One region of the Vibrio sp. B1FLJ16 genome, then DNA from elsewhere that is predicted to be linked to it. Evidence: predicted binding sites of a transcription regulator. Region 1 holds the regulator's gene; each other region holds the start of a gene.
The links. Region 1 encodes CRP, which controls carbon source genes, mostly activating them, when cyclic AMP is high. Its sites were predicted from a motif close to TGTGANNNNNNTCACA; they were not measured.
Positions count from the first base shown of each region.

Region 2: the regulator CRP is predicted to act here: its motif matches at 3,199-3,214, upstream of cytR (DNA-binding transcriptional regulator CytR).
Region 3: the regulator CRP is predicted to act here: its motif matches at 1,800-1,815, upstream of rppH (RNA pyrophosphohydrolase).
Region 4: the regulator CRP is predicted to act here: its motif matches at 5,337-5,352, upstream of deoD (purine-nucleoside phosphorylase).

Region 1 is NZ_HG992749.1:2,781,594-2,789,292, forward strand. Features, by position in the region: partial or broken gene KHN79_RS12690 (ABC transporter ATP-binding protein) at 1-535, shown strand, start outside; gene KHN79_RS12695 (TIGR02444 family protein) at 532-1,020, shown strand; gene KHN79_RS12700 (hydrolase) at 1,106-2,113, shown strand; gene KHN79_RS12705 (YheU family protein) at 2,147-2,359, shown strand; gene KHN79_RS12710 (phosphoribulokinase) at 2,751-3,620, shown strand; gene crp (cAMP-activated global transcriptional regulator CRP) at 3,861-4,493, shown strand; gene KHN79_RS12720 (DUF1338 domain-containing protein) at 4,811-5,602, opposite strand; gene astD (succinylglutamate-semialdehyde dehydrogenase) at 5,726-7,183, opposite strand; gene astA (arginine N-succinyltransferase) at 7,212-7,699, opposite strand, start outside.
Region 2 is NZ_HG992749.1:266,223-273,921, forward strand. Features, by position in the region: gene hslU (HslU--HslV peptidase ATPase subunit) at 1-329, opposite strand, end outside; gene hslV (ATP-dependent protease subunit HslV) at 353-904, opposite strand; gene KHN79_RS01250 (SPOR domain-containing protein) at 1,181-1,726, opposite strand; gene cytR (DNA-binding transcriptional regulator CytR) at 1,921-2,928, opposite strand; gene priA (primosomal protein N') at 3,249-5,450, opposite strand; gene rpmE (50S ribosomal protein L31) at 5,748-5,966, shown strand; gene rpsJ (30S ribosomal protein S10) at 6,457-6,768, shown strand; gene rplC (50S ribosomal protein L3) at 6,783-7,412, shown strand; gene rplD (50S ribosomal protein L4) at 7,430-7,699, shown strand, end outside.
Region 3 is NZ_HG992749.1:534,750-542,448, forward strand. Features, by position in the region: gene KHN79_RS02440 (NADP(H)-dependent aldo-keto reductase) at 1-40, opposite strand, end outside; gene KHN79_RS02445 (DUF6482 family protein) at 186-497, shown strand; partial or broken gene mutH (DNA mismatch repair endonuclease MutH) at 670-1,349, opposite strand; gene rppH (RNA pyrophosphohydrolase) at 1,968-2,489, shown strand; gene ptsP (phosphoenolpyruvate--protein phosphotransferase) at 2,492-4,738, shown strand; gene KHN79_RS02465 (sulfite exporter TauE/SafE family protein) at 4,745-5,536, shown strand; gene lgt (prolipoprotein diacylglyceryl transferase) at 5,572-6,393, shown strand; gene KHN79_RS02475 (thymidylate synthase) at 6,403-7,254, shown strand; gene KHN79_RS02480 (flavohemoglobin expression-modulating QEGLA motif protein) at 7,319-7,699, opposite strand, start outside.
Region 4 is NZ_HG992750.1:316,471-324,169, forward strand. Features, by position in the region: gene KHN79_RS15535 (GGDEF domain-containing protein) at 1-1,075, opposite strand, end outside; gene KHN79_RS15540 (hypothetical protein) at 1,276-2,808, opposite strand; partial or broken gene KHN79_RS15545 (lactate dehydrogenase) at 2,971-4,457, opposite strand; gene deoD (purine-nucleoside phosphorylase) at 4,510-5,220, opposite strand; gene KHN79_RS15555 (DUF523 and DUF1722 domain-containing protein) at 5,616-6,566, shown strand; gene KHN79_RS15560 (MerR family transcriptional regulator) at 6,556-7,362, shown strand; gene phrB (deoxyribodipyrimidine photo-lyase) at 7,372-7,699, shown strand, end outside.

The sequences.
Region 1 (7,699 bases):
TCTGGACATGCGACAAGCGTTGACTCTTGCACTGCAAACGTTCGAAGGCGCAATGGTGATTGTTTCGCACGACCGTTACTTGCTGCGCGCCACGACAGATGATCTGTACCTTGTTCATGACCGCCAGGTAGCCCCATTTGATGGCGACCTGACTGACTACTACAAATGGCTAACTGAGCAACAGAAAGTGGAGCGCAGGGAGGCCCAGGCATCTCAACCGGAGAAAGATACTGCGAACAGTGCCGCTTCGAAGAAAGAGCAAAAACGCCGAGAAGCAGAGTTTCGTAAACTCACCGCTCCAATTCGCAAGACACTGACACGATTAGAAAATAAAATGGACAAACTGGGCGAAGCATTGGCCACTGCGGAAGAACAATTGGGAGATAACTCCCTGTATGAAGCCGAAAATAAAGCTAAACTAAACGAAGTGTTGGCACTTCAGGCTTCGAGTAAGTCGGAGCTTGAAGAGGTCGAAATGGAATGGATGACTGCTCAGGAAGAACTGGAGCAGATGGAGACCGAGTTTAATCTATGACAAATAAGCACGCACAATACACACTTACCCTGGAACACTTATGGCAGTTCAGTCTGCAGTTTTATGGCGTGCGTGAAGTAAAAGAAGCGTGCTTGTCATTACAGAATAACTATCACGGTAACGTAAATCTTCTGTTGCTGCTTCGCTGGCTCGACGAGCAGCAACTCATCTTCCAGGAGAAAGACTGGCATCTGGTGCAAAGCTGCCTTGGCCGCAGCGAAGCTTTACTCCACTCTTTCCGCGAGCTGCGCCGCCACCTCAAATCACAGGTTAATGACGCTTTGTATCGTGAGTCTCTGCAGTTTGAACTGCAGCTTGAGAAACAACAGCAGTCCGACTTAGTTGACTGTATTAATTCCTTAGCCCTGGTTCAGAATGACGGTGCTCCCCTCACACTAAGATACTGCCGCCAGTTAGGTGGCGAGCATTTACAGCAAGCTTTTGCTATCCCGGTGCCAAACATTCAACCACCAAAACATCCATAAATCGGTAAAATACCTATACTATTTATAAACGGTTATATTAATAAGTCCTCACATGGATGCTGAGGGCATAAAAGAGCAGTTAGGTATGACACAATTTTTTGCAGCCGCAGGGATAAAAAACCCGCACCTTCAGACCCTTCTTCCGCGCTTTATACGTAAGAAAGCGCTGTTTACTCCAATCTGGCAAACGCTGGATACTTCCGATGGTGATTTTCTTGACCTCGCCTGGAGCGAAGATCCGGACAAAGAACTGGCTCATCACAAACCAATTTTCATTCTTTTTCATGGTCTGGAAGGTTGCTTCTATAGCCCTTATGCCAATGGACTGATGAATGCATTCGCACAGTCAGGCTGGCTTTCAGTAATGATGCACTTTCGTGGCTGCAGCGGCAAACCGAACAAAAAAGCCCGTGCTTATCATTCTGGTGAAGTAACAGATGCGCGGCATTTTCTTGAACACCTTGAACAACGTTTCCCAAATAATCCCAAAGTCGCAGTGGGTATTTCCCTTGGCGGTAATATGCTGGCGAACTACCTGGCGCAATACCGTGATGACCCAATTCTTAAAGCGGCATCCATCGTGTCTGCACCACTTGACTTAGCCGCATGTGCTAACCGGATTGAGCAGGGTTTTTCTAAAGTCTACCGACGTTACTTACTCTCATCGCTAAAACGTAATGCTTTACAAAAACATAAATTACTTCATGGTGAGCTGGCACTCTCCTATAGCTCAATCAAACGCGTTACGCGCTTACAGGAATTTGATGATTTGATCACTGCGCCTCTGCACGGTTTTAAGGATGCTCACGACTATTACACCCAGTGCTCTGGCTTGAGCAAGTTACAGCAAATCAAACTACCAACGCTGATCATTCACGCTAAAGATGACCCGTTCATGACTGATGACGTGATTCCGAAATTTGTCCTGCCAGACAACATAGACTACCGCCTGTATGATCATGGCGGACATGTTGGTTTTATCTCTGGGACTGCTCTAAAACCGAAATTTTGGCTGGAAGAAGCTCTACCATCGTACTACGAGTGCATCGCCGCAGATCAGCTTTGTGCTGAATCAAAGCGTAAGACGCTATAAAATAGCCATCCATCATAAAATTCAGAGGTATTTATGATTATTCCTTGGCAAGATATTGCGCCAGACACACTGGAAAACCTGATTCGTGAGTTCGTTCTCCGTGAGGGAACAGATTACGGCACGGTCGAAGTTTCCCTTCAGGACAAAATAGACCAGGTAAAGTCTCAGCTAGAGAGCGGAGATGCGGTCATCGTATTTTCTGAACTGCATGAAACTGTGGATATTCAAACAAAAGCAAAATTCTAGGGTCTGTTTATCTTTCGTGGTGAATTTTTGTTCGAGATAAAAGCGTTTTAATCGCGGCGAGAGGTTTGTAGCCTAGTCATTCTAAGCAAAAGACCTCTCAACAAAGAGTAAAACGCTTTTAGCCGAACCCTTCGGGCAGCGTTTGTGGCTCCTCTCTACTGCGTTATCGGCTTATCAGGTAGAGTAACTACATTTCAAAGCCTCTGCCTTGTATATAGAACCCACAAACTGCTGCAAAAATCACCTCAAAAGGTAAATAGCCCCTAGCCCCTTCACACTTTGCCGTCGCTCGCCCGATGACAAGCCATTGTTACGTGCTATAGTGGGTTAACATCTGTGCAGCAGACATCTGCTGCATAATTCAGGAAAGCAATTTTCGACAAGGTTTGTCATGTCAGCTAAACACCCTATTATTGCGGTTACCGGTTCATCAGGAGCCGGCACAACCACTACATCTGAAGCCTTTCGCAAGATGTTCAATATGATGAACGTCAAACCTGCATGGGTTGAAGGTGACAGTTTCCACCGCTTTACACGCCCAGAAATGGACATCGAAATTCGCAAAGCGCGTGAGCAAGGCAAACATATCAGTTACTTCGGACCACAAGCCAATGACTTTCCCGGTCTGGAAAAGTTTTTTTCTCAGTTTGGCTCAGATGGTACAGGCAGCATACGTCGCTATCTGCATACGTTTGATGAGGCAGTACCCTACAATCAAATGCCGGGTACATTCACACCCTGGCAAGACTTGCCAGAAAACAGCGATGTTCTTTTCTATGAGGGATTGCATGGTGGTGTCGTGGACGGCGAGGTCAATGTCGCACAGCACGTCGACTTCCTGATTGGCATGGTGCCGATTGTAAACCTGGAATGGATTCAGAAGTTCGTCCGCGATACTCGCGACCGAGGCCATTCCCGGGAAGCGGTCATGGATTCCATCGTGCGTTCGATGGATGACTACCTGAACTACATTACACCGCAGTTCTCGCGTACTCATATTAACTTTCAGCGCGTCCCGACCGTGGACACATCTAACCCGCTTAACGCAAAAGGCATTCCGAGCCTGGATGAGAGTTTTGTCGTAATCCGGCTGCGCGGGATTAAAAATGTCGACTTCCCTTACCTGCTGGCCATGATTGATGGTTCTTTTATGTCGCGCCACAATACTATCGTCGTACCGGGCGGGAAGATGAGTTTTGCGATGGAGCTCATTGTGAGGCCTATCCTACAACAACTGATAGAAACAGGAAAAATCGGCTAAAAATCTCGCTTTCAGAATGTTTACTTTTCATACTGTGATTATGTGCACAATTTTGCGTAGAAAATACCAACAGTGGCACGATTAAAATCAAGAAATCATCCTCGAAAAAGGATACTATTTCTTACCGAAACACAAGAGAGCTTGCAGCATATAAAAAGTGCTCTTATTCTAGTAAGCCTAATTCAGGCTTAGCTAAAATATGGATAGCGCAAGCGTACCCTGCAGAGGAAGTGAGATATTATGGTTCTAGGTAAACCTCAAACCGACCCAACATTAGAGTGGTTTCTTTCACACTGTCATATTCATAAGTACCCATCAAAGAGCACGCTGATTCACGCGGGTGAAAAAGCTGAAACGTTGTACTACATCGTTAAAGGTTCTGTTGCGGTTCTTATCAAAGACGAAGAAGGTAAGGAGATGATCCTTTCTTACCTAAACCAAGGTGACTTTATTGGTGAACTTGGTCTATTCGAGGAAGACCAAGAGCGTACAGCTTGGGTTCGAGCTAAATCTCCTTGTGAAGTTGCTGAAATTTCTTTTAAGAAATTCCGCCAACTTATCCAAGTAAACCCAGACATCCTGATGCGTCTTTCTGCGCAGATGGCTCGTCGCCTTCAGGTAACCAGCCAAAAAGTGGGTGACCTAGCGTTCCTAGACGTAACTGGTCGTATCGCTCAGACGCTTCTGAACCTTGCAAAACAACCAGACGCGATGACTCACCCAGATGGCATGCAAATCAAGATCACTCGTCAGGAAATCGGTCAAATCGTTGGCTGTTCTCGTGAGACAGTAGGCCGTATCTTAAAGATGCTGGAAGAGCAGAACCTGATCTCTGCGCACGGTAAAACTATCGTTGTTTACGGTACTCGTTAATCTCTGATTCGAATAACGTAAATAGAATAATAAAAGCCACCAATGGCAACATTGGTGGCTTTTTCTTTTTGAGTAACATACTGATTAGGAAGTTTAATTCCAATCACAGTAAATAAGTGATCAGAAATAGCGTAGAAAAAAATGCTTGAGAACAAGGCGAAAATTTTCGATAAGTAGTTATTCTACAATCAACTTACTTTGAAACGAAAAGTTAACGCAGTTATCGAGTATTTTAGCAAGCTAGAATGACCAGTTGTTTACTACGATTGGTATCACTCCCAACAGCATCACTATTGGGAATTGAATAACGCTCTCAGTTAGCCATTCGTGCTTTCAAAGATTTTGTCTGCCGATGCAGCAACAAAGCCCGGGTAGAGTTCACCATTTTCCATCGAGTAACGTTTAGCAAATTCGTAAAAGCCCCCCGGAATGGTTTCAGAGCCTTCAGTAAAGTTAACCGATACTTTATCTGCCATAGTTGAAGATTGCTCCAGCAACACTTCTGGTGAGCCCTTTACTTCACCACCTGACTCATTAATCACAAAGCCAGCCTGACGCAGGTGATCATTCACTTGCTTCACTTCATCATGCTGATTGAGCTGATTCACACTGACCGTGAAGTGATTCGCACCGTAGCCATGTGCAGCAAGCCAGGAAGCGTACTCACTCTCTTTCGCTAGTGTCTGATAATCGGCAAAACTCAGATCCCACAAACGGCCGCCATGCAAAAATGCGCTACCCGCGAGTTTATCTGCATCCACCTGCTCAACCAGCTTCGCCACAATCGCTTGCAGCTCCGCAGAGCACTCTTCTACCTTGAGCTCACTAATGAACACTTTAGGCTGTTTTGGATCTGGGTGCTCGTAGTGCTTGGCAACCAGTTTCTTGCTCTCAAACAGATAATCACCACATGCCTTGTAGCCTATCGCCAGAAACGGCTTCGCCAGCGTCTCAATACCAAGAGGCTCGACATTGAAGGTGCGCAGAGCAATATGGTCATTGATTAACGGCTCATCTTCTTGAAGAAGTTGATGAACTTTTGCAGCAGAAGGACAAAGACGTTGAATGTAGTCTTGCCACAGTGATTCAAATAACACATCAGGGGTCATAACGGCTCCTTGTTACGAGATGTAGGGTAAGTGAGTTGCCTGCCAACGCTGATTAATACTCCATCCGTTAACCTGCGCTGGCAAACTGAGCCACAATTCATCGTTGTGGCTCTGTCATTGAAATTAAAGTGTTACACCAGGGCTCAGTGTTGCAGGTAACAAGGTTTCGTCACCTTCCATTGAAGCCATCGGGTAAGCACAGTAGTCTGCGGCGTAGAATGCGCTTGGGCGAAGGTTACCCGATGCGCCAGGGCCACCAAATGGTGCGTCACCACTTGCACCTGTCAGCTGACGGTTGCGGTTTACAATACCCGCACGGATATGGTCAACAAAGTAATCCCATTCCTGGTCGTCTGTTGAAACCAGACCCGCAGACAGGCCGAAGCGCGTGTCATTTGCCAGTTCCACTGCTTTTTCCAGGCCTTCGTAACGCACTACCTGCAGTAACGGACCAAAGTACTCTTCATCTGGCAGATCAGCGATATTGGTTACATCGATGATACCCGGAGTAACAAACGCCGCTTCACCCGCTTTCGCCAGAATCAGGCTCTCGCCGCCCAGTGACTGAAGGTTTGCCTGTGCATCGAGAATGAATTTCGCCGCTGCAACAGAAATTTGTGGACCCATAAACGGCGCAGGCTCAGCAAATGGCTGATCAACGCGGATATTATTTGTTGCTTCTACCAGCTTAGTGATTAATGCATCGCCTTTCTCACCAAGCGGCACATACAGACGACGCGCACACGTACAACGTTGGCCTGCACTGATGAATGCGGATTGAATGATGGTGTAGACCGTTGCGTCTATATCACCGTAGTTATCAGAGATAACCATCGGGTTGTTGCCGCCCATTTCCAGCGCCAGCATTTTGCCAGGTTGACCTGCGAACTGGCGGTGCAGAATATGACCTGTGTTTGCGCTACCGGTAAACAGCACACCGTCAATGCCCTTCGCGTCAGCCAGAGCGATACCTGTCTCTTTCGCACCTTGAACCAGGTTCAGCACACCTTTAGGCAGACCAGCTTCTTCCCATAGTTTCATCGCTATTTCGCCAGTCCACGGCGTCTGCTCCGATGGTTTGAATACCACGGTATTACCCGCCAATAGTGCAGGAACAATGTGACCGTTAGGTAAGTGACCAGGGAAGTTGTACGGCCCAAATACTGCCATTACACCCAGAGGTCGGTGACGAAGAACAATTTGGTTACCTGCGGCTTCACGTGTCGCTTCACCGGTACGTTCATGGTAGGCGCGAATTGAAATTGCGATTTTACCTGCCATTGCTGCCGCTTCAGTGCGGGTTTCCCAGATAGGCTTACCCGTCTCTTTGGCGATCACTTCAGCAATCTTTTCGCTATTTTCTTTTACCTTTTCCGCAAACGCCAGAACGATAGCTTCACGTTCTGAAAATGGAAGGTTTTTCCAATCTACAAAAGCAACGCGGGCAGCAGCAACTGCCTGGTTAACTTGCTCAGCTGTTGCGCCTTTACCGTGCCAAATCACTTCCAGGTTGTACGGAGACAGAGATGTGAACTCTTCACCCTGACCTTCTACCCATTCACCTGCAATCCAATGTGTCATTGTTACTATCCTTAAATTCTGTTCTCAGTTACTGCGGTAGAAGGCGAACAAAGTCTCCTTCCTCTACCAAGAGTGCATCGGCAAGTTCCGGTGCAAGTACAACCGTTTTTGTTTCAGCGTCATACGCTGCTTTTGCTGCTGCGGCACGGAAGTTTTCGAACGATGAATTGCACATCAGGAAATCTTGCGTGCTGTTATGTGCCGCGACTTTTACTCGTGCACGGAATGAATGTCGCACAGACTCAATATTACGCAGGTCACATTCTACCGTTGGGCCTGCATCAAAAATGTCGACATAGCCGCGGTTGGTGAAGCCTTCGCGTTCCAGTAATTTGAGTGCCGGGCGCGTATTGTCATGCACCTGACCAATCACTGCTTGCGCTTCCGGGCTCAGTAAGTTGATGTAGATCGGCAGCTTAGGCATCAAATCTGCGATAAAACCTTTCTTGCCTATACCCGTCAGGTAATCAGCCAGAGTGAAATCAATCGAGAAGAAGTGCTCCTGCAGCCACTGCC
Region 2 (7,699 bases), 560 kb from region 1:
AGCTTAACTGCAACATCAGTCAGGTCGCGGATGATGGTTTCGACTTCTTTACCAACGTAACCTACTTCGGTGAATTTTGTTGCTTCGACTTTAATAAACGGCGCATTAGCCAGTTTCGCCAGACGACGGGCGATTTCGGTCTTACCAACACCCGTTGGACCGATCATCAGAATATTCTTTGGGGTGACTTCTACGCGCAGGCTCTCTTCAAGCTGCATGCGGCGCCAGCGGTTACGAAGTGCAATCGCAACCGAACGTTTGGCTTTGTCCTGACCAATGATATGGCGGTTCAGTTCATGAACGATTTCGCGAGGGGTCATTTCAGACATAGTTTTTCCTTACTTCGTTACGATTACTCGGTTGGTGCTGCCAGTTCTGCAGTAGATTCGAGTTCTTCTACAGTGTGGTTGTGGTTGGTGAATACACAAATGTCACCAGCAATGTTCAGGGCTTTTTCTGCAATTTCACGGGCATCCAAGTCTGTGTTTTCTAACAGAGCTGTAGCCGCAGCTTGTGCATAAGCACCACCAGAGCCAATCGCAATTAAGTCATTTTCAGGCTGAACAACATCACCGTTACCGGTAATGATTAAAGATGCGGTTTCGTCTGCGACAGCAAGCAGAGCTTCAAGTTTACGTAGGGCACGATCGCTGCGCCAGTCTTTAGCAAGTTCAACGGCAGCTTTGGTCAGGTGACCCTGATGCATTTGCAGTTTGCTTTCGAAGCGTTCGAAAAGAGTGAAAGCATCGGCAGTACCGCCAGCAAATCCTGCCAGCACTTGATTGTTGTACAGGCGGCGAACTTTGCGCGCGTTACCTTTCATGACGGTATTGCCCAGAGATACTTGGCCATCACCTGCGATGACGACTTTATTATTTCGACGTACAGATACAATGGTAGTCACAGTCGACCTCTTAATTATTTCTCTTTGGATGTAAACAGTATATGGGGGAGGGGTAATTGGGATTCAAGGGGAATTAAAAAAAGGTCCTAGGGACGAAAGGTCCTCGCTCCGATTGATATACTTGATGTGAGTTGATTCCTGATGTCGCCTAGGCTCATCGGAATGACGATGTTGGTTGGTTCTTATGCTCAGTATTGCGTGAGTGCTGCGCTTGGTATTCGGGTGTTCGAAAATAGCTAGGGCCTATCAATCTAGGCCCTAGGATCTTCTTTTTTCTTAAAAATTCTCTTTCCAAATTGCGCACGGCTCAATTTTAGCGCGCTGCAGTTTGTGACGATCTTTCTCCGCATCACGTTTGAACTTGTATGGACCAAGTACAATTCGATACCAGGAACTGCCTTCTTTCTTACGGATTTTGCTGGAAAGCCCCTGGAAGGCGATGGCTAGTTTCCTATCTTCAGCCTGAGTCTGTGTTTTATAGGCACCGCACTGCATTATGTACGGGATCTTTGATACTTCGATCTCTTTCGCTACTACTTCGACTTCACGTTTAGGCAGCGATTCGACATATTCCCATTTTTCTTCCGGCGGCGGTGGTAAATCTTTCTTCGGCTTCGGTTTGCTGACCGGAGCCTTAGGTTGACTGACTACTGGAGGTTTCGGTTCAGGGTCATTGTTCAAAAGGTAGAGCCCGTAGCCAAAACCACCGACTAGCAGGATTGCCAGCAGACCACTGCGCCAAGGTTTTTTTCTGGATGATTGCTTTTTTGCCGACTTTTTAGGGGTGCCACGACCCCGTCTCACGTAATCTCTGTTCGCCACGGTTACTTCTGGATATCAAGAATTATTCCAAATATGGTAATCCAGAACGGGGTGAGAAAACACCCTGTTCATGTAATCTTGTTAGCTACGTACAGGAAATATAAGGGCTGCAGACTGGCTAAGTTCTCCTTCCCGGAAAACAAAAAAACGACGCTATATGCGTCGCTTTAACTAATGCGTGCTGCTATGGAAACTTATGCGCGTTGCGGAGGCGCTGCGCTTCCGCGTACGATCAGGTTTGTTTCTAGCAAACGGGAGCCTGAGTGGACGTCATGTCCTTTTAGGACCTCAAGCATCATTAGCATCGCTTGTCGGCCTATCTCATAGCGAGGCTGGGAGATAGTCGTCAACGGTGGATCGCAGTACTGAGCGAACGCGATATCATCAAAGCCCACCACCGACAAATCCTGAGGAACACGCAGCCCCAGCTTTTTCGCTTCCTGAATCGCGCCGATTGCCATTGTGTCACAGTGACAGAAAATAGCAGTTGGTGGCTCCGGAAGCTCCAGAAGTCTGCGTACCGCTTTTGCCCCGCCTTCAAAAGAGAACTCAGTGATAACGCTGTACTGAGGGTCTTTATTGATTCCTGCTCGGCGTAGTGCCTGTTGATAACCTTGCTGGCGGAACTGACACAGAGCCGCGGTATCCGGACCCGAAATTTGGGCAATGCGCTTGTGACCAAGCTGAGTGAGATAATTTACTGCCTCAAATGCCGATGTCAGGTTATCGATGTGGACGGTTGGCAGCTCAAGCTCGGGAGCAAACTCACAAGCCATGACCATAGGTGGCAGGTTCTTCTGCTCAGGTTTACTGACATCAAAAGGTAAATCGGTACCAAGCAGCAGCATCCCGTCAGCCTGTTTAGTAAATACCAGGTTTACGAATGAACTTTCGCGCTTTTTCTGCTGACCGCTGTCGCCGAGCAATACCAGGTAACCGTGTTCCATTGCCGCATCTTCGATACCACGAATGATTTCAGAAAAGTAAGGATCGCAGATGTCGGGAACGATAGTAACAATGGTTTTTGATTCGTTGCGTCGCAAATTACGCGCTAAAGAGTTTGGTGAGTAACCTGCTTCCAGAACTGCATCTTCTACTCTTTTCCTGGTCGAAGATGAAACTTTTTCCGGGTTCATTAACGCTCGAGATACCGTAGCGGTAGACACTCCCGCAAGCTGGGCAACATCCTTCATTGTCGCCATAGTGTTTAACCTCTCAAATATTTCGCTTGGATGACGTTCTTCCCTGGAGCAAATTGTTGTCCTTTATCACAGATAAACGGCCACTCTGTTTGATTTTTTGTCAGATGCAGGTGAACACTTATTTCTGTGTCGCTAACTCAATTCGTCGGAATAGTCATACTGATAACTTAAGTCTTTCAGTTCGATATACTTCAGACTTTTCTAATCTGCCTAGTCTATTCATTTCTATAAATAAAGTTACGGTCTATTTAACAAAAACCACATCAAAGATGTGATTCTTATCACATAAAGGCGCAATTCATTACATGGGTAATCGTTTGCTAGCTGAGGTCTTGTGGCTCTATGTCTAAATTCCAGCGCACTTTCTTCGCATTAGGCAACAACTCAATAGCAGGTTTAGCACTGGTTAATAACTTCTGCATCAGCGAACGTTGCTGAGTCTGGAGTAAAAGCTGCCAGCGGTACTTGCCGGCTCGCTTGGCTAAAGGAGACGGTGTCGGGCCGAGTACCATACAGCCATCATCAAATAAGGGATGGGATTCCAGAGTAAAGCGGACCTGCCTCAGGAAATCCTCCACCAGTTCACTGTGGTTAGCCTCTGCCTTAAATAAAGTCAGGTAACTGTATGGAGGGAGCTGAGCGAGTTTTCGCTCTTCCAGAGCGGTCATCGCAAAGTGACGGTAATCCTTTTGCAGCAACGCTTGTAGTAAACTGTGTTCCGGGTGATGAGTTTGCAAGATGACTTCACCGGGTTTACTGGCGCGCCCCGCGCGCCCGGCCACCTGAATAAACAGTTGAGCAAGGCGTTCAGAAGCGCGGAAGTCACTGCTGTATAAAGAGCCATCCACATCTAACAATGCAACCAAAGTGACATTCGGGAAGTGGTGCCCTTTAGCCAACATCTGTGTGCCGATCAAAATCTGGTATTCACCTTTACGAATCGATTCAAGCGCATCTTCTAGGCTGCCTTTACGGCGCGTGCTGTCTCTGTCGATACGGATAGCTTTGTATTCTGAGAACAGCTGGGCTAATTGGTGCTCTAACTGTTCAGTACCAACACCAACAGTAACCAGCTGGGTTGATCCGCACCCCTGACACTGATGAATGACAGGCTGCTGTGAACCACAGTGATGGCAGCGTATTTCGTTACTGTATTGATGGAAGGTGTAGTAGGCATCACAACGTTTACATTCTGCAATCCAGCCACACTCATGACACATCAGAGCGGGGGAGAACCCGCGTCGGTTAAGAAACAACATGACCTGATTGCCGGCTTTTAAGTGTTTGCGCATTTCGGCAATCAGTGGTGCAGATAAACCGCTTTCCAGATACTGGCCTTTGACATCAAGCACTTTGTTGGTTGTCGGCACGGCTGAACCGGCTCGCTGGGTTAGTGTAAGATGGTGATACTTCCCGGATAATGCATTATGTAGTGTTTCTAACGCGGGAGTCGCAGAGCCTAGCACGATTGGAATCTGTTCTTTATGGGCCCGCATCACGGCTACATCACGAGCGTGATAGCGCAGAGAGTCTTGCTGCTTGTATGACGCGTCGTGCTCTTCATCGACAATGATAATGCCCAATTCTGCAAATGGCGTGAGCAGGGCAGAGCGGGTACCGATAATGATCCCTGCGGCTTTATCGCGGGCAGATAACCAGGCATTTAAACGCTCGGTATCGTTTAGACCAGAGTGTATGACATCTACCGGTACATTGAACCGGCGTTTAAACCGGTTGATGGTTTGTGGCGTAAGACCGATTTCTGGAACCAGAACTAAGGCTTGCTTGCCTTTTTCAAGTACCGGCTTTATTAGGTTAAGGTAAACTTCTGTCTTTCCAGAACCTGTCACACCCTCTAATAGATAGCAGGCAAATCCGGTTTGACTATTCACACTCGCGATCGCTAACGCTTGTTCATGATTGAGTTTGGGCTTATCGACATCATTCTCAACCGATTGAGCCCACTTAGAGATGGTTGGTTTTTTCTCTATTCGTTCAATCCAGCCTTTTTCCTCTAAGGTATTTAGTACGCTTGATGTGATCTCTTGTTCAACAAGTTCTTGATGAGGGATCGCTCCATAAGTCATCATTTGCAACGCGCGCTGCTGTTTTACTGCTCGCCCCAGCCCCTGCATCAGTTTGTCTTTACCTGATTCAGTGATCTTCCACTCCTGAAGTGTTGCAAAATCAGCAGGTTTACCTTTTCTCAGTGCGGCGGGCATTGCATTATGAAGAGTATCGCCCAGTGGATACTGGTAAAACTGACTACACCAGGTGAGCAAAGAGTACACGGTTTCAGACCAGACTGGCTGGGAGTCCAATACGCTTTTTATTGGCTTGAGTTGATCTTTGGGAAAATCAGAGTGGTTGACCATTGCAGTGACGATACCAACTAACGTCTGACGCCCGAACGGCACAGATACGCGTCCACCGATGATTGGAAAAAGGTGTCCGGGGATGGCATAGTCGAATTGTTTATCGAGTGGAACGGGCAATGCCACTCTGGCAATGGATGGACGCATAGACTCTGGCTATTATATAAAGAGGTGATAAAGGTTAGAGTCTATTAAAATCAGTATCAAAATTCGAGTAAAGCTGAGCACCAATACAGGAAACTCGCGAATACAAATCGATAGATTAAAAAAGTGGCGAAAAAATTACCAAATCAGTTGATTCGAACAATGTGATTCATTACTATATCGCGCCTTGAGATATGGCTTTAGCAATAAGCTGATGCGGTATCGCACTTTTGATATTAATTACGTGTGGTGTGCGGCTTAGACTCGTATAGCGACACGGCCTACTATTGAGGTTATCCCATGAAAGCTGGTATCCACCCAGAATACAAAGCAGTAAACGCTACTTGTTCTTGCGGCAACTCTTTTGAGTTCAACTCTACTCTAGGTAAAGATTCAATCCACCTAGACGTATGTGACAAGTGCCACCCATTCTACACTGGTAAGCAACGTATCGTTGATACAGGCGGCCGTGTTGATCGCTTCAACAAGCGTTTCGGTGCACTATCAAGTAAGAAATAATAGTACGCTATTACGATTACAGTTTAGAAAAGGACGCTTCGGCGTCCTTTTTGTTTATGGTGAACTTATTTGTCGTCACTCTGGCTGGTAGCTTTGAACCGTCAGTTAGGACTTAAAACAGATAGTTAAAAATAGTTTCGATTATTTTTCACTCAACGCTTGCAACCTAAAGTGTGATCTGTATAATGCAGCGCACTGGTTAAGCCAGTTGTGAACCAATGAGCAGTGAGGAGCTGATGAATCCACGGATTTATTAGGTAATGTAGACTCAGCTTATGTTCGCGGTTAATACAATTAGCTATCTTTTCTTCGGAAAAACTATCCCCAGAGGTGACTCTGGTATGTAGGGATAGTTAATCGAAAATTAACTGACAATGCGTCCTAATCTTGGATGCTACGGTTTCACATAAATCAATCGGCATTCTCTCGTCTTTTCGAGTTTGAGTGGCGATATTGTTTGTGTAATTTTTTATTATTGGAGCTCTGTCTCATGCAGAACCAACGTATCCGTATCCGCCTAAAAGCTTTCGATTACAAACTAATCGATGCTTCTACAGCGGAAATCGTTGAAACAGCTAAGCGCACTGGCGCACAGGTTCGTGGTCCAATCCCACTGCCAACTCGTAAAGAGCGTTTCACAGTTCTTATCTCTCCACACGTTAACAAGAAAGCACGTGACCAGTACGAAATCCGTACTCACAAGCGTCTAATCGACATCGTTGAGCCAACAGACAAAACTGTTGATGCTCTAATGCGTCTAGACCTTGCTGCGGGCGTTGACGTTCAAATTAGCCTAGGTTAAGGGAGATTAGAATAATGATTGGTCTAATCGGTCGTAAAGTGGGCATGACCCGCGTATTTACTGAAGACGGCGTTTCTATCCCAGTAACTGTTGTTGAAGTTGAAGCAAACCGCGTTTCTCAAGTGAAAACTCTAGAAACTGATGGCTACGCTGCAATCCAGGTTACTGCTGGTGCAAAGAAAGCTAACCGTGTAAACAAAGCTGAAGCAGGTCACTTTGCTAAAGCTGGCGTTGAAGCTGGTCGCGGTCTTTGGGAATTCCGTTTAGAAAACGGCGAAGAGTTCGAAGTTGGTTCAGAACTAACTGTTGAACTATTCAACGAAACTAAGAAAGTAGACGTTACTGGTACATCTAAAGGTAAAGGTTTCCAAGGCGCTGTTAAGCGTTGGAACTTCCGTACTCAAGATGCTACTCACGGTAACTCATTGTCTCACCGTGCTCCTGGTTCTATCGGTCAATGTCAGACTCCAGGTCGCGTATTTAAAGGCAAGAAAATGGCGGGTCACATGGGTGCTGAGCGTGTAACGACTCAAAACCTAGAGATCGTACGTGTTGACGCTGAGCGCAACCTGCTTCTTATTAAAGGTGCAGTCCCAGGCGCAACTGGCGGCAACGTGATCGTTAAACCAGCTGTTAAAGCATAACGTCTCAGGAGTAAGTAATGGAACTAATGGTTAAAGGTGCTGATGCACTAACTGTTTCCGAAACTACTTTCGGACGTGAGTTTAACGAAGCTCTTGTACACCAAGTAGTTGTTGCATTTGCAGCAGGTGCTCGTCAAGGTACTCGTGCTCAAAAAACACGTTCAGAAGTTTCTGGCGGTGGCGCTAAGCCATGGCGTCAAAAAGGTACTGGCCGTGCGCGTGCTGGTACAATTCGTAGCCCAATCTGGCGTACAGGTGGTGTTACTTTTGCTGCGAAACCACAAGAT
Region 3 (7,699 bases), 830 kb from region 1:
TGATCTCGAGAGAGGAGTGCGGTAGTTTGGTGTATTGCATTTCACTTCCTTGAGGCTTAATAAGTCATCCCAATATAGGGGATTTTTAGTCTTTCTCGCAAATGATTTGCGTTTAAGTACCTACTGAACTCGAAAGTATGAGATACCGTAACTACACTTAGTTCAAGTGGTAAAGGAGGTGAAACATGCAGAAGCATCAATTAGACATGTGGCTACATGGCCCGCATAAAGACAGTTATAAAATGCCTAAAGTCTTTGTGATAGGTTGTTCTGATGTCTCTGACTATTTGTTAGCAGTGGAATATAAACACCATTTAGAACCGATCAAAGACGGCGAAGATCCTATTCATTTTGGATCATTAGATTTGGTGAAAGAAGAGCTGCTCAGGTTAGGGTTTGACAAAGCGTACTTGCGGTTACACAACGCCTATGACGAATTTGGTAATAATGGTAGAGCCTCGTACTGTGATATTGAGCTGTCACTGATTACACATTAATACCAAGCTGAATAAGTAGTTGACCATTCTTGCTGATTAAAGGTGCTGAAAGTTTACTTATAGAACTTGCAACTAGAGTAATCAGTTGCAACGGTCTATGACTTACTTTGAGTCGGCGAAATAATTTGGCCAACTACTTATTCATATAGATGTAACTCTTTGATAAAGAGCACTATTCAGATCGTGCATTAATGTAGTGGTTTAATAAGATCTGTTCAGTAAACTGTGTTCTGAGGTAGAAGCCTCTGGGCAGGGTTTTGATTGGCTTACCATTGAGCTGTAAGCTTCAGTCTGAGCTTTTGCGTTGGCCGCTTTTGGTCGAAGATGGAGTGCTTCTCCGTGTCTGGCTGATATTTGATCAAACTTACCGAGTACGATCATCTCCATTAACTCTTCCCAGTCATTACGCAAAGTACGCTCTTCTTCTGCATTCGGCGACCAGATAAGCGGGCTGCCGACGCGGCGCTCTGCAAGGGGGATCTCCCGCTCACCTTCAACGGGTACCCAAAGAACGCGGGAGAGTTTATTGCGCACATGACTCGTTTCCCATGTCAGACCCTGCACACCGGTTAAAGGAGCCACGCAGACAAACGTCGTCTCTAGTGGTCGGCCGGAATATCCAATTGGAATGCTTTTTAGTTCGATCCCCAGTTTAGAAAAGTCCTGCTGAGGTTTGCTCCCCGCAGGCGCACCTAGGTGCCACTCTAATAGTTGACCCACCCAGCCTTTATCTCTCTTCAAATTTTCAGGAACGATCATGCCTGCTTCTTCTGCGAGTTCGGCAAAGCTAAGACCGGCAATATCGTGAGCACGTTCCATAAGCTCAGCTTCTGTCTGTGGTTCTGGTTTCATAATGATCGACTGACAATTCAAAACACCTAGTCTATCAAATTCCGACAAAATTCACTGTTTAAGATCTCTTCAACACGGATTAAGAATGATCAATGAGCAACTTATCCACAGGTAGCCAAGGAATAATTCGGATCTCAATCAGGGCTGGATGAATTAACAGGGGTTTTAGATTGTATTTAAGCTTGATTTTATTGTGATGTCGTGAAGGTATCCGACCTTGGTGTGGATAATTTAAGTGTTGATGGATCTTTGACCGATCTGTTTGTGATGAAAAGATCATCAGTTTATTTGAGATCGTTTTTTTATCGATTTTAGGAAAATGTTATTATTTATCAATATATTAACTCTTTTGTCATTGTTTGGGGATCAAAAAAGTTGAAAACGTTTTGAGTGAAAATATCTGTTGATATCGAATTCTTCACAAAGTTATTCACAGAAAAGGTGAATAAATGTGGTCAATGTCTCACTCTAATGTTGATAACCTATTTTTAGGTTAAAAGTTATCCAATGTTACTGGAAAAGTAATAAATCTTGCTCATATCACATCAGTAAGTTTGCTAGTAATGGGGATATGTGGAAAAATCACGGTAATAAAAAATTATTCATAGAGGTTAGCCGGTGATAGATGGCGATGGTTACCGACTGAATGTTGGTATTGTGATTTGTAATAACCATGGTCAGGTCTTCTGGGCTAAACGATACGGGCAACACTCATGGCAATTTCCACAAGGTGGAATTGACGAAGGTGAAACACCTGAACAAGCGATGTTCAGGGAGTTATATGAAGAAGTCGGTTTAACGAAAAAAGACGTTAAGATCATTGCAACAAGTCGTCATTGGTTAAGATATAAACTACCAAAGCGATTGGTGCGTTGGGACTCCAAGCCTGTTTGTATCGGCCAAAAACAGAAATGGTTTCTGTTGCGATTGGAATGCGATGAGTCTCGCATCGATATGCAACGTGGGAAATCCCCTGAATTTGATGGTTGGCGTTGGGTAAGTTACTGGTACCCAGTTAGGCAAGTGGTTTCTTTCAAGCGCGACGTTTACCGTCGGGCGATGAAAGAGTTTGCTTCTTTAGCCATGCCTTTTCGAGAAAGAAAAACGAAAGGGAAAAGAAAAAAGCAACGTAGAGGATAGTTATGCTCAGCCAGCTAAGGGAAATAGTAGAAAAAGTCTCCAGAGTCGACGATGTCCATTTGGCGCTCGATATATTGGTTAAAGAGACTTGTGCTGCCCTTAGAACAGAGTGTTGTACGATCTATCTTGCTAACGAAGAAATGCAGCGCCTTGAGTTAATGGCGACTCAAGGTCTGACTTTTGAAGGGGATAGTATCCATATCAACTTCAATGAAGGCTTAGTGGGCTTGGTTAAACGCAGTGCAGAGCCGCTTAATCTTGCTGAAGCCTCAAAACATCCCGAATACAAGTTCTTTCCTCAACTCGGCGAACAAGTTTTTCACTCTTTTCTCGCTACTCCGATTATTCACCGCAAACAAGTCCTGGGCGTGTTGGTTATTCAGCAAAAAACACCGCGCTTGTTCAGTGAAATGGAAGAGTCATTTCTGGTTACTCTATCAGCACAGTTAGCGGTGTTGATTGCCCATGCGCAGAATCTTGGGCACTGGCAACTGGCGTCAAAGCCAACCCTTCTCAAAGGATTACCTGCATCTACTGGTGTGGCTATCGGCGAGTTTTGGTTCGATAACACACAGCCTAGTTTATCCGATGTATTTCCTGCTTCGACATTAGACATTGAGCGCGAGTATGAACTCCTGCTGGTGGCGATTGAGCGGGCATTAAATGATTTTCGCCGGATGCGTAAAAAGCTGGATAGTGAAATCAATAAAGACGCGTTAGCTATTTTTGATCTTTTCACTCACTTGCTGAACGATCCTATGCTGCGCGGGGATCTGAAAAAACAAATAGAGAAAGGTGACAGAGCGGACTGGGCTCTGCGTCAGGTTGTTGAATCGTATTCAAACCGGTTTGCGCGAATGTCAGATGTCTACATGCGTGAGCGTGCGCAGGATATCAGAGAGCTGGGACAAAGGCTGCTCTATTTCTTACACAACAGTGAACAAGAAAACGCCGCGATAGATCGTCCGGTGATTATGGTGGCGAACGAGCTGACCGCGACCTTATTGGCTTCCATCCCTAAAAAGTTTCTGTTGGCGGTGGTCTCCCTAGAAGGTGGGGTAAACTCCCATGCAGCGATTTTATCTAGAGCGCTGGGTGTGCCTGCAATTATGGGAGCAAACCTCAATACTGAAGTTATCAATGGCAAGACTGGTATCGTTGATGGCTATACAGGGGAGATCTTCCTTGAGCCTAACCGTCAGCTGTTGCGTGAGTACCGCAGTTTAGTCAGTGAAGAATCTGAACTGGCTGCGATGGTGAACAAAGATCTCGCACTTCCTGCTATCACCCAGGACAACCATCAGGTTGAAGTCATGCTCAATGCTGGCCTGAGTGCCGATAGCAATATCGCAATTAATACTGGTGTTGATGGGGTGGGTTTGTACCGGACTGAAATTGCTTTTTTACTTCAGCATCACTTTCCTTCCGAAGATGAGCAGTATCATCAGTACCAAGCGATACTGAACAGTTATTCAAACCAACGCGTCGTCATGCGTACACTGGATATTGGTGGTGACAAGCCGCTGCCGTATCTGCCGATTGATGAAGATAATCCATTTTTGGGGTGGCGAGGGATCCGTTTTACCCTGGATCACCCAGATATCTTTTTAATCCAGCTGCGCGCAATGTTAAGAGCGAGTGCAGAGAGTGGTAACTTAAGTATTTTGCTGCCAATGATCTCCGGTGTGAAAGAGCTGGATGATGCGATGACGCTGATCAATCAGGCTTACAGCGAGGCGGTATTAATCGATGACCGCATTAAGGTGCCGAAAGTCGGGGTCATGATCGAAGTACCTTCCATGGTATATTTACTGCCTACCATTGCTCATCGTGTTGACTTTGTTTCGGTTGGTACCAATGACTTAACCCAGTATCTATTGGCGGTAGACCGGAACAATTCTCGTGTTTCAGATGTCTATGAGTCAATGCATCCGGCTGTCTTACTGGCACTGAAGCAAATTCATGATGTGTGTAAACAATATCAGGTACCTGTCTGTATTTGTGGAGAACTAGCCGGAGATCCGTTTGGTTCACTATTATTACTGGGCCTGGGATATACCTGTTTGAGTATGAACACGTCTAACGTGGCTAAGGTGAAGTATTTGATTCGTCACAGCCAGCAACAAGAACTAAAAAAATTAGCGGAACAAGCGATGACACTTTCATACGGACAGGAAATCCATCAGATGATGCATGATTTCTTTATCCAACAAGGATTTGCTGGCTTTATCCGGGCAGGTAAGAAGTAGGTAGTCGTGACAGTCCTTTTATTTCTGTTATTGCTTGCATTAGGTGCATTTGTTGGCCTGATGGCGGGCTTACTCGGTATCGGTGGCGGACTCATTGTCGTTCCCGCATTGTTATATATTCTCCCTCTTGCCGGAATCGAACCGGAAATCAGCATGCACATGGCGTTAGCTACCTCATTGGCGAGCATCATCATTACCTCGGGTTCTTCTGCGATGCATCATCTCAGACTGGGTAATGTCGATATGTTTGTGCTTAAATGGCTGATGCCGGGAGTCGTGGTAGGTGGTTTTGTGGGAGCCAGTTTGGCTGAACTGATTCCTACGCATTACCTGCCGAAAGTCTTTGGTGTGATTGTTCTCCTGCTCTCTGTACAGATGTTCCGTTCAATTAAAGCGCGAAAGACCAAGCCGATGCCAAGCAGCCCGGTGACAATGATGTGTGGTGCGGGAATTGGTGTGGTATCCAGTCTTGCCGGTATTGGTGGTGGCTCGCTGTCCGTCCCTTTCCTTAATAGACATGGCATTGAAATGCGAAAAGCAGTAGGCTCCTCCTCGGTTTGCGGCTGTGTGATCGCTGTTTCAGGGATGCTCGGTTTTATCTTACATGGCTATCAGGCAGAAAATTTACCACCGTACAGTGTCGGGTACGTTTATCTTCCTGCTCTGCTTGCGATTGCTATGACTTCAATGCTGACGACCAAGTTTGGTGCTAGATTAGCGGTCAAACTGCCAACAACCGTCCTTAAAAAAGTCTTTTCAGCATTTTTGATTTTTGTGGCTGCAACAATGCTGCTGTAATCTCCATCCATCTGTAATTAAGAAGAGAATGATTTATGTCTCAGGGATACATTGAATTTCCCAATATCGATCCGGTTTTGATTTCGATTGGCCCGGTTTCTATTCGCTGGTACGGCCTGATGTACCTGGTCGGTTTTATATTTGCCTTATGGCTGGCAAACCGACGTGCAGACAAACCGGGTAGTGGCTGGACTCGGGAGCAAGTGTCAGACCTATTGTTTGCCGGTTTCCTTGGTGTTGTCATCGGAGGACGAGTTGGTTATGTGCTGTTCTACAACTTTGAGTTGTTCTTAGCCGATCCTTTGTATCTTTTTAAAGTGTGGACAGGTGGAATGTCATTCCACGGTGGCTTACTGGGCGTAATCACTGCCATGTTCTGGTACGCACGCAAAAACGGCCGTACTTTCTTTGGTGTAGCGGACTTTATTGCACCACTTGTTCCTTTTGGCTTAGGCATGGGGCGTTTGGGTAACTTCATGAACAGTGAGCTTTGGGGACGAGTGACGGACGTACCCTGGGCGATTGTGTTCCCGAATGGCGGCCCTTTACCTCGTCACCCTTCTCAGTTGTATGAGATGGCACTGGAAGGTGTCGTATTGTTCTTTATCTTAAACTGGTTCATTAAAAAGCCGCGTCCGCTTGGTTCGGTGTCAGGGCTATTTTTAGCCGGATATGGTACATTCCGTTTCCTTGTCGAGTATGTACGTGAGCCCGATGCGCATTTAGGTTTATTTGGCGGCTTTATATCTATGGGGCAAATTTTGTCACTGCCTATGGTTATTATCGGTATTCTGATGATGGTTTGGGCATACAAGCGCGGTCGCTACAAAGACGAATTACCACAACAGACGAAGTAAGGAATTGGTGTGAAACAGTATTTAGATTTGTGTCGACGAATCGTTGAACAGGGTGAGTGGATTGAAAATGAGCGTACAGGTAAGCGTTGTCTGACGGTTATCAATGCTGATTTAACTTACGATGTTGCGAACAATCAATTCCCGCTTGTTACTACACGTAAGAGTTTCTGGAAAGCAGCCGTCGCGGAGCTATTAGGGTACATTCGTGGCTACGATAACGCGGAAGATTTTCGCAAGTTGGGTACTAAAACCTGGGATGCGAATGCCAACCAGAATGACGCCTGGCTGAATAACCCTTACCGCAAAGGGGAAGACGACATGGGGCGTGTCTACGGGGTTCAGGGGAGAGCCTGGGCTAAGCCGGATGGCGGCCACATCGATCAGCTGCGCAAGATCGTTGATGACTTAAGCCGTGGTGTCGACGATCGTGGTGAGATCTTGAACTTCTACAACCCGGGTGAATTTCATATGGGCTGTTTACGTCCTTGCATGTACAGCCACCATTTCTCGCTCTTGGGTGATACCCTGTACCTCAACAGCACTCAGCGTTCCTGTGATGTACCTCTTGGTCTGAACTTCAATATGGTTCAGGTGTATGTTTTCTTGGCGATCATGGCTCAGATTACGGGTAAGAAACCGGGGCAGGCGTACCACAAGATTGTCAATGCACACATCTATGAAGACCAGCTTGAGCTGATGCGTGACGTGCAACTTAAACGTGAACCGCTAAATGCGCCAACTTTCCATATCAACCCTGAGATCAAATCCCTGGAAGATCTGGAGACTTGGGTAACGTTGGACGATTTCTGGGTGGAAGGTTACGAGTACCACGACGCAATTCGTTATCCATTCTCTGTATAGTCAGGCTTGGTCGTCATGATATGAAAAAAGCTCCATATGGAGCTTTTTTTTTTGCTTTTGGGAATTATTTCAGCGCACTGACAATATAACGGTGTATCGGGTTTGTTTGTTGCGGTTTGGACAGTGCTGGGCTAATTAGTTCGGGTCTGGTAAAGATCCCCTTATTAACCAGTGAGCGAATTAAATCAAAGTACTTGAGCTCTGTTTTTCCGCATAACAACAAAAAGAAATCGTCCCCTAACTGATCATAAGCGTTGAGCACCTCTCGAAAACCACGCAGATACAGGTAATCTTTCGTCAGGCCGCCACCGCGGTATACGCGTGAGGTGATAGTGAAAGCCTGGATGTCAGAGGCATGATAATGCTCTTTCAGTAACCGGAATGTATGGCGAAAATCCCGTTCTTTAATCATCGACTCCACAGCAAGAACACGCAGCGCCAATGT
Region 4 (7,699 bases), on a different replicon from region 1:
TGTGTTGTTGCGATCTCTCTTTGAGCTCTTTGTTTTCAATTTCGGACAAGATCAGTTTGAGCTGCAATTCAAACCGTGACAGGCGGCGAAGTTGAGCTGAACCCAGCTCGCTGATAGGTATATTTTTTATTAAGTTAGATTCAATATTGAACGCGCGTTTTTCGCTGTCTAGCGCTACTTCAAACTGCCCTTGGGATGCGCTAATTTTGCTCTTAGCATTGTAAAAGTGCCGGGCAAGAATCGAAGACGTGTGACGCTGAATACGTTTTTCTACCGATGACAGTACTAAGTTGGCTAAGGGGACATTGCCGGTGTTATTAAGGCAGTAGGCGGTTTCAATTTTGACCATTGTAGATAACCAGAACGTTGTGCAACTTCCGGTCGTGTACTGAACGTTAGAAAGAGACTGCAGCGCTTTCCAGTCGTCATTTTGCAACTTATAGAGCTTTGCCCGGTAAAGGTGGATTTGTCCTGCGAGGTTTTTATCACTAACTAGGATACTGAGCTCTTCACACTCATTTAGTAGGTTAGTCGCTTCAGCGGTTCGCTTGAGATTGATAAAGCATGCAAGCATATACAGTTTATAACGTAAGCGAAGCGCGCGGCTACTGATAGAGTGATCAACTGACTCAATTTTTTTGTAGTAGCGTAATGCGCGTTCATGATCGCCATAAGCATCGCACAGGTGTCCCATGCCGACGACAGCGATAACATACTCATCGATAAAACCGTACTCCACTGCAATATTGGTCGATTTGATATATTCAGCCAATGCTGACTGAAAATCTCCGGTTTCGACCAACCTGTCGCATAAGCTCGACTTAACCAATAAAATGTCTTCAACATGATCAGGAAGAGTAAGAGAATCCAGAGCTTGCCTTAACTCAGAGATGCTTTCGTTTAGCTGGTTTAATTCACGACGAAATTCGGCACTGATGATTAGGCAGTGTGCCTTTTCGCGCTGGTTTGATGCAATGTTAAGCCTGATATGTTCCCAGAGCCTGATAGCGTCTTCACCGGTTACGGAGGACGGGTCTATGTCTGCATCCGTTACTTTATTAAGCAATCTTTCCATTTTTCATTACCTCTATACCCAATTGACCTCAAGATGCTAGGTTCAGCGAGAATGACTTGGTTTACAGACGAGGCAACGATTTGAAGATCTAGTGGTTCTAAATCAAAAATCGTTAACAAAGACTGTGAGCCAAGGCAACTCGCCCTTCGGGAGCGTGTCACTGACACAATTTCTACGTCAAATAACTTGGAAAGAGCGAGCTATTCCGCTGCGCTATTTTCCTGGAACTTGAGCCAGTGACAACGCTCTGAATCCTGTATCTTGAAGTCATTTGGGTATACATGACTTTCTTCCAATTGCTCTAAAGTGAACGGGAAAGTAAGAATGTCTTGCAAATATAATATTGGTTTCGGCCCTATTAGCCCACGTCGCTCCCATGGGTAAATACTGATCATCGTTTTGACTGTCTCATACAGCTTTTCGGCAGCCAGACCTTTGTCTGCAATAATCATCGCGAGCCTGTTACTGGAAATTCGGGAAATGAGGTCATTTGACGTAGTTAGAGAGTGGACAAGCTCGGTACATGCATCCAGAAAAGCGGGTTCTGAATGGCTTATCATTATCACGGCGTGATTGGACTGGCTTAGCTCACTTTTAAATAGGACGAGTTGCTCCCACCAGTACGTTTCGGAGACGACATTAGAAAGCTGCTTCTCTGGATTATATTCATGATGAGAGCGAATATGGTTGATGAGTTTCCGCGCTCGTTGTTCCAGCTTACGTTTCGAGCCGTGAGCTTTATCCCGACTAACTTGGAATCTTTGCTCTTTAAGCATTTTCAGCGCGTATTGACGATACTTTTGGAAGGCGTTGAAAGCAGCTTCAAAATCGCCTTGCTGTTCAGCTACCTGTGACTGCTGGAAGCAGATTTGGCTGAGTAATTCTCCGTTATCGAAGCTGCGTGCGGACTCTTCAGCAGCAAGCAATAACTTCGTTGCACACTCTGTATCTTTGCGCAAAAGCTCCAGACGAGCCCTGCTGATGAACGAGTGCGCTTTCATCCACGTAAGATCATGTTCAACTGCAAGCTGATACGCTTTTTGTGTTGCTACTTCTGCGGCATCTAAACGCTCTAGTCCGAGCAGAGCTAAACCTTTAAAGTCCCAAATTTCAGCTTGCCAGGTTGAGTCTTCATGCTCTTTGAGAACTTCTGTTGCGCCATCAAGAACCGTTAGCATATTGACAAAATCTTTTAGCAGATAGTAATCCCATGCCAATAAGATACGGGCTTTACCTTCTAACCGCGCGATCCTGACGTTATTTGCCACCTTAACGGCTAACTCATGAGTAGATGCGGCAAGTTGGTGGTCATTGGTGATGCGCCAGACATTACCCAAACCGATAAGTGACTCTATCTGAATATCGATGTTATCGACAAGGGAGGATTGCTCCAGAGCGTTGATCCAGTATTGCTGGGCTGAGTAATACTTGGCTTGTCCCCAGTACTGCAATGCGAAAATGTGAAGAATTTCTGGAAGGTGATCATCTGTATCAAGCTGAATCTGTATGTCGTAGGCAGCTTTTATGAGCTTTAGCCCCTGACGGTAGTTCATTAAACACCAGTAGCAGTGCGACATGATCAGCAAGGCTTTGATTTCTCCTTCAGCAAACAAGATTTGTTCCGCTTTTACGCGGCACGCCTCTGCTTTGCGAAGAGTAGATTCAGGCTGAGCAGTAATCTGCTCTTTAAGCAATGTCAGCTCGTCTTCTAGCTGAATTTGGCTTCTATCCAAGGTTTATTACACCTATGACTGTCGAACTGGAACTTACACCTAAATACAATCCGTTAGATGTGCATTTCATTACGAGAGCAGATCAAGTACTACTTCATAACTTTTCAGGAGGCTTCACTATAGCACCAGCCTCCAGATTGCAATATCAGAGGTGTCCAAAAATCAGGACAGGAGCTGTTTAATAGTCAAAGGAGCATCAGTAACTTCTAGTCTTTGAGCTGCGGTGAGACCTTCTTTATCTTGATAGCACAAATTATGCCAAGCTCTGAAGATATCTAAAAGAGGTAATATACCACCGGGTCTCAATTTGCGACGTGGCTCGTTTATGAAGCTTTCAAAAAGTAGCTGGAATCGACTTTGATAAAACTGTATTTGACGTGTTGTCGCGACATTGAACCATTTTTGGGGTTCGTTATTATCACCAGCAAGGTAACAGATCCCTTTGGTACTCTCTGCCTGGCCTGTAACGTCTGCCTGGCTTGAAATTGCCCAGCGGTCACGCCACCAACTCATGTAAACAATATCAACTTTGCCAAATGGCGAGTTCATGTTCCATGACGGTTCTTCTTCCACGTACATTAAGTCGACATTTTTTCCTTGATGCGTGAAAGGCAAACGCTCAACGCCGCCGATCGCAACAGTGGATCCTGAGGCATGTAGATAGATACCCGCTTGTTTGGATTACACATATCAAGGACATGCAAATAATGAGCGTACGAGGTGTACGGAGGGCGAATAAGTGCGCCCTTGGACGGGTAATGGAATACCGAAAGGTTTCCTAGCGGATCTTCCACATTTCCGCGTGCTAAGATGGTCTGGTACTTCTGATCGATGCGCTCTCGAAGTTTGCTAGAGGGCTCAGCTGGAGATTCGCTGGCTTCGGCAGTGTACTCTTGAGATACGAAGCGAGAGACGGGATCGTAGGGATTATGGTCAAGCGGGCCAAGTGGTTCTTCATCAGCAGAGTAATTGACGTGCTGGCAAAGAATATAACCGGAGCGCGCTTCTCCGGAAACGATCCAATACACACCATTATTACTCTTTGGCTGCAGAGCTACATAGTTTGATGATAACTCATACTGGTTAGCGTGATTCACCCACCGGGCATCAATAGTCGCGAGTTTCCGGCGACAGCGACTCGCGATATGGTCGACATGGTCATAAAAGGTTTTAGGATTGATATCGAGCTTACGACAAATCTCGCGCACGGAATATCCTGTAAACAATAAAGCCATTAAGTTTTCCTGAAACTGAAGCTTTTTGTTTGCACCGGACCATTTATCGACGAAAGTACTCTGGCATGCTTTACAACGGTAACGTTGGCGATCGCCACTGTAACCAAAGGCATGGTATAGATGTTTATGGGTGTGGACAGAGAGTCCGAAGTTGTCACAGTCTTCATTACGACAAGCTGGCAGGCCATCGCTATGGACATGACGCAGACGATGAAGTTCGTTCACCACATCGGAGTTGTTTAGTAAAGGGGGGAAAGCTCCACATTCACGGCAGACCATCGCAGGACGCTTAGGGTTCGCATGTTGCAGAACGTAACGTTTTGCATCGCTCAATCCAAAGTTGTCACACGCCAATGTTTTACAAAAGTTGAGTTGTAAACCATCTGCATCTTTTGGCAGTTCGCCGTTAGACACGATCGCCCCCTCTGGGTAATTAGGGCAGCCGGTCAGGAACCGGCTGCAAACATTACATGTTGATTGCTGTTTCTAGTGCAACAGTCATCATCTCGTTGAACGATTTTTGACGTTCTTCAGAGCTTAGTTTTTCACCACGGATGATGTGGTCAGAAACAGTCAGAATTGTCAGTGCTTTTGCACCTAGGTCAGCAGCTACGCCGTAGATACCTGCAGCTTCCATATCTACACCTAGGATGCCTAGTTTTTCCATTTTTCCGAATAGATCCGCTTCAGGTGTGTAGAACAGGTCTGCAGAGAATACGTTACCCACTTTAACTGGTACTTCTTGCAGACGTGCTTGTTTTACTGCTTCTTCAAGAAGTTCGAAGTCAGCAATCGCTGCGAAGTCGTGGTTGTTGAAACGGATACGGTTAACTTTTGAGTCTGTCGATGCGCCCATACCGATAACAACGTCCATCAGTTTTACGTCGTCACGTACAGCACCACAGCTACCTACACGGATAACGTTTTTCACGCCGTACTCAGCGATCAGTTCGTGTACGTAGATACAGCATGAAGGGATACCCATACCGTGACCCATTACTGATACTTTCTTGCCTTTGTAAGTACCTGTGTAGCCAAACATGTTACGAACGTCACAAACTTGCTTCACGTCATCCAGGAATGTTTCAGCGATGTATTTAGCTCGCAAAGGGTCACCCGGCATTAGAACTGTTTCAGCGAAATCACCTGGTTGTGCGTTGATGTGTGGGGTTGCCATAGTGCTCTCCAAAGTATTTTTTGATAAAACGCATCTAGTATAGATGGCTATTACCAATTCTGTTGAATCGGTTCGTTTTCGTTAAGGCAATAATAACGGGGAGTACACCAATCACTTGAGATCTTCATCACAAAAAACACCCTTATAGAAACTAATGGCATGCATTATAACTAATTTTGTTGAAAGGCAAAAGGCAATCGATTTGCTGCGCAAAAACGTGCTAATGACGAACACTAAATCAATAGGTAAGGCGCAAAAAAAAATTTTGTTGCTGATGATCTGACCTTCTTTCCTCTGAGTAAAATGGTTAATTGTACAGTTTAATTTCTTGTACAATCTAAGTGGTCTTGCTATAAGTTATACAACAAAACCTTTTGTATAGGGATGGCGTCATTATGGAATCTTTAATCAAAGTCGGTATCAGTTCTTGCGTACTCGGTGAACGTGTTCGTTTCGATTCAGGTCATAAGGTCAGTAATTTTGTCACGAAAGAGCTCAGTAATTACTTCGATTTTGTTTCTGTCTGTCCTGAGGTAGGAGTAGGTATGCCAGTACCCAGACCGACAATCCGTCTTATTTCCAATGAAGAGCGCATAGCTCTGGTTGAAACGAAGAATCCGGAGAACGACCACACTGATAAAATGCTGGCCTATTCAGCGAGCAAAGTCGCAGAGCTGCAAAATCAGGAATTGTGCGGGTATATCGTGTGTGCGAAGTCACCAACCTGCGGCATGGAGCGTGTCAAGGTATACAGTAAGAATAATGCTGCTAAAGAAGGGGTAGGTCTGTACACACAAACTCTAATGAATAATATGCCGTGGCTACCTGTCGAGGAAGATGGCCGCCTGAATGACCCGGTACTTAAAGAGAATTTTATTACTCGTGTATATTGTCTTAACGACTTCTATCAATCCATGTCAGGAGAACCTACTCGTGGCAAGATCATTGATTTCCACTCGCGTTATAAACTGACGCTAATGGCTCATCACCCGGAATCATATCGGGCATTGGGCCGCTTAGTCGCTGATGTTGCAAGCTATGAGATTGAAGACTTTTTTGCCGAATATCGTTTGGGGTTGATGAACGCACTTGCAAACCGTGCGAGCCGAAAAAATAACACCAATGTGTTGATGCACCTGCAAGGCTACTTTAAACGTGCATTAACAAGAGACGAAAAAGAAGAGTTAGCGACAGTAATTCATGATTACCGTACTGGTTTGTTGCCGTTGCTTGCACCGATAACACTGATAAAACATTATCTAAAGACTTATCCGGACGAGTATTTGCAGAAGCAAAAGTACTTAGAGCCGCACCCTCAGGAGATGAGATTACGTTATGGTTTGTAGTTCAGAAGAAAAACTGTACGCAATTAGAGATGTCGCTGATTTGACGGGCGTGAAGCCCGTCACTCTCAGAGCCTGGCAGAGAAGATACAACCTTATCCAACCTAAACGGACAGAAAAAGGTCATCGTTTATATCGTCAGCAGGATCTCGATACAATAAAAGAAATACAAAGCTGGCTGGCGAAAGGCATAGCCATCGGTAAAGTGAAAGGTTTGCTGGGCAGAACCGATGATGTAGAAGTTAGCTCAGAACCTCATGCATTAGAAGAGGTAGGGTCGGTGCTTTCAGCACTGGCCGAACTTAATCACGCTAAGACTGAAAGCTTGCTGTCTTCGGTGATGAAAGAGTATCCCCTCAATATTGTTATTGAGCAGTTCATTGACCCTGTATTTGACGCACTGGAACTGGTCAAGGTTTCCTTACGTTCGTTACAGATGGGGCTTTTCCAGACCTGCCTTATTAAGCGTCTTGCTCTCGTGATTGATTCTGAAAATAAGGCATCGACAAAAGGTAAGTGTTTACTAATCAGCTTTGAACAGCCTCGGGAAGCAGAAAGCTGGATTCAAGCGGCAAAGCTTTGTGAACAGGGTTTCCATATTACTTTAATTGACAAAGTAAATGACATCTCAGGTTTAATTGAACATCAGATCATGGAACGCTTTCAGCGCGTATTTCTGTTTTCTAATAAAGCGCTGCCAGTTAAGCAAGTTGAAACATTAAAAGCGTTACTGGATCAGTTTCCAAATCAAGTTCAGTGCTCTGAGGTGATAGAAAAACTTCATCTCAGCCAAGAGTAAGGGGGTCTCATGGTATTGGTCTGGTTCAGACGAGATTTAAGAACGTTAGACCACTCGGCATTACAAGCCGCCATAGAAACTGGTCAGCCGGTAGTTGCATGCTTTATCGCAACACCAGAGCAGTGGCGAGAGCACCATATGGCCCCAATTCAGGCAGATCTTATTGCACGCCGGTTAGAGCATCTGGAGCATGAGCTCACTGAGTTGAATATTCCGTTTCTGTATAAAGAAGTAGAAAAGTTCAGTGGCTGTGTTGATGTAATCTCCGAATGGGCAAGATTGTTAAACGTGAACAGTGTAATGGCAAACATTCACTATGAAGTGAATGAGCAAGCCC